DNA from 2 places in the Paenibacillus sp. FSL K6-1330 genome. Region 2 is predicted to be linked to the other one. Evidence: predicted binding sites of a transcription regulator. Region 2 holds the regulator's gene; the other holds the start of a gene.
What was found. The regulator CtsR, encoded in region 2, represses protease genes until heat stress. The targets are predictions, from matches to a motif close to ATGGTCAATAAAGGTCAAACA.

Region 1: a site for CtsR is predicted at 1,526-1,546, ahead of clpP (ATP-dependent Clp endopeptidase proteolytic subunit ClpP). Genes of this name have one in related genera too.

The regions. Positions count from the first base shown of each region.
Region 1 is NZ_CP150269.1:227,689-230,839, reverse strand. Features, by position in the region: gene NYE54_RS01140 (sugar-binding domain-containing protein) at 1-1,015, opposite strand, end outside; tRNA gene NYE54_RS01135 (tRNA-Arg) at 1,386-1,460, shown strand; gene clpP (ATP-dependent Clp endopeptidase proteolytic subunit ClpP) at 1,622-2,218, shown strand; gene NYE54_RS01125 (hypothetical protein) at 2,358-2,603, shown strand; gene NYE54_RS01120 (DUF4163 domain-containing protein) at 2,764-3,151, opposite strand, start outside.
Region 2 is NZ_CP150269.1:6,718,794-6,721,944, forward strand. Features, by position in the region: gene NYE54_RS30780 (protein arginine kinase) at 1-565, opposite strand, end outside; gene NYE54_RS30785 (UvrB/UvrC motif-containing protein) at 604-1,128, opposite strand; gene NYE54_RS30790 (CtsR family transcriptional regulator) at 1,153-1,614, opposite strand; gene NYE54_RS30795 (GntR family transcriptional regulator) at 1,976-2,692, opposite strand; gene NYE54_RS30800 (sugar kinase) at 2,701-3,151, opposite strand, start outside.

The DNA of each region.
Region 1 (3,151 bases), 940 kb from region 2:
CTTCCAGTGCAGCTGCTTCATCGGTAACGAGAATATCCTCATGTCCGAATTTTAGCACCGCGTGAATCGCCTTGCCCTTGCCTTGCCCTCCAGCAATGCCGATGATCGTCTCTGTCTGCATAATATCCTCAAGCCGAAGCCCAAGGGTAAGCATTTTGTGGACAACTTCACCATCTTCACTAAAGTAGTAGCCAAAGGATTCCGCAATCGCGCCATCTGCCTGCAAGTTCTGAATAGAGTTTTCATCCAGCTTCCGCCTTCTTGCCATTTCCATGGCATCTCCGATGCCGTGAATAATGACTCGGCAGCGCCTGATCACATCCACAATTTCCTGGATATGCTGATCTTGCACCAAAGACTGGTAGGCATCTTCGCCTAGCAGATCTGGTACATGAAGTAATCGGTACTCAGCCCCCACACGCTTTGCCATCTTGGAGGCAATGGTGTTCGCTTGAATCTCGACACTCTCCCCGAGACCGCCCCGGGCAGGCACAAACCAAGTGCTTGTCAGCGGTTCGCCACCAGGTAAAGAGGACATCTGCTCTGCTACTTCGGCGAGCGTGGAGCCGCCTGTTACGGCGATCGTATCTCCATCCTTTACAAAGCTTAGCAGCGTTCTTGCTCCGGCACGGCCAAGCTCGCGTTTGACTTCCGGAGATAACTCACTGTCACCGGGAATAATGACCACTTTACGAAGCCCGTAAGCCTGACGAATCTTCTCTTCCAGTTCAACCAGTCCGAATAACTCATTCATAACCGGTTCGAGTTCCTCCAGCAAGCATATCCCTGAGCTGCTGATCCGCATGCCAAGCGTTTCAATCTCGATTAGCCCCTGCGCTTTCAGAAGATCAGTCTCTGCTCTGAGGACACGCTCGGTCATCGAGAGTGATGAAGCCAATGTTCTTCGGCCAACAATTCCGGACAGCTTGATCTGATGAAGGATGGAATATCTTCGTTTAAGAATTTCCATCAGATCCGGCAGAAGCTGCTCTTGTATTTCTAATAGGTTACGCATGCATTCCACTCCTGCAAACTTCGTCTCGGCTCTCCTCTACCTGGTCGTAAAATGTCCCAGTTGAACTTTTTAAGTCCCACCCTTATTCTAACCAATAATCCTGCCGGTTGCAAGTGTCCGAAAGTATATTTCTCTACCCCAAGCATTCTTATTCATTATGACCAACTACAGGCTTGTCTATATAATAGGAACAAAGTTTTGTCTGCTATTGTATTTTTGAAATAGATGCGGTATAATCAACTTCGTTGCTAATTTTTTAGATATCAGAAAGTATAAACTTCGCGGAGTCAGCTTCCTGATATCGCAAGAAAAACTACCGCTAAACGCGGTCTGTCTTCTTTGAATGTACGTCGATAGACATTTTTCTTATGCGCCCGTGGTCCAATGGATATGACGTAGGCCTCCGGAGCCTGAGATCGAGGTTCGATTCCTCGCGGGCGCGCCATTTTATCTTTATTCTCTATACTGATTACCCTAAAGTGCCCATGACGGCTCTTTTTTTTACCCAATAGTTTGACTATCTTTGACTTTTTGATTTAAATTGTTTATCATGTGGGTAATACGGTAACAGTATTTATATGAGGTACTTAAGAGGAGGTTTTCCACGTGAGTTTTATACCTATGGTCGTTGAACAAAGCAACCGCGGTGAGCGGGCGTACGACATCTATTCCAGATTGCTGAAAGACCGCATTATCTTCCTCGGCTCCGACGTAAATGACGTGGTCGCCAATTCCATCATTGCCCAAATGCTGTTCTTGTCGGCTGAGGATCCTGAGAAGGATATTCATCTTTACATCAACAGTCCTGGCGGTTCCATTACCGCAGGTATGGCGATATTCGATACGATGCAGTTCATTAAGCCGGACGTTTCGACGATCTGTGTCGGCATGGCTGCTTCTATGGGTGCATTCCTGCTCAACGCAGGCGCTAAAGGCAAACGTTACGGTCTGCCTAACAGCGAGATTATGATTCACCAGCCGCTCGGCGGCGCACAGGGTCAAGCTACGGATATTGAGATCCGTGCTCGCCGCATTCTCAAAATGCGTGACAAGCTGAACCGCATCCTGTCTGATCGCACTGGCCAACCGCTGGAGCGCATCGAGAAGGATACCGATCGCGACTACTTCATGACGGCCGACGAAGCCAAAGAATATGGCCTGATCGATCAAGTATTAGAGAATACACCGCCGCAAGGCTTATAAAAGAAATGAAGTAAAGGGCAGGCGCCGTTATCTGGTGCCTGCCCTTTCTTATTCTCTGAAGGGGATTTATTGAAAACTTCAATTCGGGAGAGTGAGAGTATCCCCTTCGGTCGCTGTTGAAATCAGGAAACTGGAATGAATGGATAGGTTGTTTCCCGATTTCAAAGGCGAACGCGTTGCTCCTCCGGGGATACTCTCACTGGAGGGGACAACTTTTTCAATAAAACCTAAAGACGGTAAGGCGCCCCTCCTAAAAGGCCTGCCTTACCTTGAAAGGAGGGGAATAAAGGAAAGCCACGCACCGTGCAGAAGCAGTGTGCAAAATGTACAAAACATGCAAATTGTCATCGAGGCAAGCCTCTCGATAAACGCGAAAATCCCCTGATCATAGGAAGCGGGAGTATGCGCTCCACTCCTTCGTGATCAAGGGATTTTCCGCCAATGGTTCCAGCACAGCGTTACATCAGGACAACATAATGTTTCTAGACAAGCTATAGTATGAAAATAAATGATTGCAGTTTACACAAACCGCTTACCGTATATTCTTACTTCCACTCTTTCAGGTTCAGCTCAAATTCCGGGAATCCATAGGCATACGCGGTGTACTCATAAAGCTGGAAGTACAGCATCGCAGCATTATCCTTCACATAAAAATCAGCATCCGCAGGCACGCCCTCAAATCCGCCGAGGTAGCCCCCTTCTTTTTTCATCGTGTTCAGCACAAGGTTGTTCAGCTTCTGTTTATTCTTGCCCTGCATGTTGATGAAATCGCCCAGCTTCATTTGCTTGCCATCCTTCAAGGAGAAGGTGAAGCTTTTACGGAAGGTCATCCCATGGGCGCCGCCGGTATAAGAATAATCATACGTCGTAATGCTCAGGATATCGTTCTGGTTGTAATGAACCACAAAGTCACCACTGAATTCGTAGGAGAGA
Region 2 (3,151 bases):
CAAGAGCGGGCAAATGCATCATGACGGATGCGCGAAGACCGGTGCCGACATTCGTCGGACAGCTTGTAAGATAACCTCGCTTGTCATCAAACGCATAATCGATCTCGGATTCAAAAACATCATCCAGCGCCGTCGCACGTGCCCATGCCTCACGAACCTGAAATCCGGGATATAAACACTGGATGCGCAGGTGATCCTCTTCATTGATCATAATGCTGACGGATTCATCTTCAGTAAGGATGACTGCACCGTTTCGGGATTCATTCGCCAGATTGGGACTGATTAGATGCTTCTCAACAAGAACTTTCTTATCCAGCTCATCAATCTCACTTAATTTAATTACATGCAAATCCCCGAAATCCTGCAAATCGTCCTTATTCTTCAATACATCCGTCAGGCGCTCTAGCACTTCTCCTGACTGCTGATCCGTTGCCAGCAGCGGGAAAGGAAGATGCTGCAGATTGCGCGCCACCCTGACACGGGTGCTGATGACAATGTCGGAATCCTGACCGTTCCCGCGCATCCACTCGCTCAGCGCCGAATCGGTAAACCGGAGATTAGACATCACGCATTCCTCCTACTAAAGTGCAAAATCTTACAATCTTATCCCTGAGCCATATTTCGCTCCAGCTCACGGATTTGGTCCCGTATCTCGGCAGCCGTTTCAAACTCCTCCTGCACGATCCGAATTTGAAGCTCCTTCTTAAGGTCATCGATTTGGCGTTTGATCTGAATCCGGCCACCCGTACGCTTCGGCACTTTGCCGACATGGGAAGTCCCCCCATGGACTCGCTTAAACAATGGATCCAATCGATCCGAGAAATATTTATAACACGAGCTGCAGCCGAACCGGCCAAGCTTGCTGAACTGGGAATACGTCATACCGCATTCTTCACATTGCAGCGTCTGAGCCATTTTTGCACCGGGGCTCTGGCCCTTGCCTGAAGGATCCAGATCCAGAAGACCTGACAGCAAACTGTGTATAGAAAAACCATTCGACGTGCCGGGGATCAATTCCCCTTTTTCACGGGCACAGGTTTCACAAAAATGAAACTCCGTTTTCTCCCCGTTCACAATTTTGGTGAAATGAAGTGTCGCCGGCCGTTTACCGCATTCTTGGCATAACATAATCCGATGCCTCCTTACACAGACTCACTTACCTAATAAAGAAATAAGCATCGCTTTCATAATCCTTGCACGCAGCTCATCCCGATAAGGAAGCTTCACATTCAGGCACTCCCTCGAAATGGCGGCCCGCATCAGGCTGGCCTCCCGCCTCGTTAAAAACCGGGATTCCTCCAGCTGGTAAATCAATCCTTCAGCCACCGTCTGATCAATCATGCTGCCAATGGTATGGTGAAGATGCTGCTGGAGTGCAGTATGCTGGGGAAGCTCGATACGCTGGATGCGTATGTACCCGCCCCCGCCGCGCTTGCTCTCGACAAGAAAGCCCTTCTCCAGCGTGAACCGTGTACTGATCACGTAGTTGATCTGGGAAGGAACGCAAGAAAATTGCTCCGCCAGATCGTTGCGTTGAATTTCAACGGTACCCTCCGGACTTTCCTGCAGTATGCTCTTCAGGTATTGTTCGATAATATCAGAGATATTACGCATTGGTCTGTTCATCCTCCACTGTTTGAAACGTTAAGACGGATAGTGATCTTACACGTCCGCACAGAGCCTTGCTTATACGTTAATTTTAACCATAATCAAAATCAGCGAACCCTCTCGTTGACTTTGACTTTCTTTGACTTTGATCTCATTATAGCACATTTTTTCATTTTGCCAAGAGGGTTCTTCTCAATTTATCGCGGTTAGCAGTTATTCTTATTGTACCCAGTTCTTTGACCGCTTATAGCCTCTTTCCCAAGAACAATTCATTTCAGGGGCAACAAAAAAGAAGCAGCCTTCATGCCGGGTGAAAACCGGTCTCAAGGCCACTTCTCCATATCGTGCTCCTGTATCGTCTACATCTTCAAGCGTCATAACTGATCAAGTAGTGCTGTAATTCCGTATTGTAATAACCGATGCTGTATTCAATGATACTGCCTGTCCCGTCATATGAGGATCTGAGCCGCTTCAGTAACGGCGCGCCTATACTTACTTCAAGCAAGGAGGCAATCTCCTCATTTGCCACGGTCGCCAGAAAACGGTCGCGGAAATTCTCCAGCGTAATTTGACTCTCCTCGATGCGGTCATACAGAGACGGCAGTTCGGTGGAACCGAACTCTTCACCCATATCCACTTGGGATGACACATAGTGGGTGTAGTAAATGAAAGGGCTCCCGTCCAGTAAATACAAACGTTCAATAAGCAGGCACCGCTCCCCGAATTTTAAGAACAATTCGCTATCCGGCTCATTGAGCACCCATTCCGTCTTCAGGTGGCGTTTCCGAATCTGGTGTCCTTCTTCGACCAGAATCTCGGTGAACAGCTTGCCTTTGGAAAGCTTGGAGAAGGAAGTGTTCCGGGTCACAATCGTTCCTACCCCGCTCCGCTTCTCTACATACCCTTCCTGATACAACTCCTGGATTGCATTGCGGACCGTCATTTTGCTAACGGTAAATTCCTGTTCCAGCTGCGGCTCGGAAGGAATATGGGAGCCAAGTGGATACTCCCCATGCAGAATCCGATCTTTTATGATCTTCTTGATTTGCAAGTATAACGGACCGTTCTTCCGCGTGATCGACATGCTTCCTCCTACCTTTCCACGTCAGACATATGATGACTCATTGCCTGAAGCACTTCGCGTTCGCTCGCCGTCGGCGTATCCCCTGTTACGGTATGGGCAAGCATCGCCGCAGCTGCGGCAAAATCAACCGTCCGATTCGGTTCATATCCCTCCGAGATCCCGTGAATCACCCCACTGGCGTAGGCATCACCCGCGCCGATACGGTCATGGACGGAAAACGTCAAGGTTTTGGAAAAGTGAAACGCTCCATCCGTGTAGAGATAGCCTTGCAGGGAATGAGTGTTATCCCCGTTGATCTTGCGGTGGGTACCCGACGCAACCGTAATATTATACTTCGCTGCCACCTTCGGGATCAACTCCTGCAGTTGTTCGCTCTGATCCTCCCGGGTCGTCTCCATGCCAAGGATATAGATGGCATCTTTCTCATTCATAAAAACGATATCCGCTAAAGACAGCATT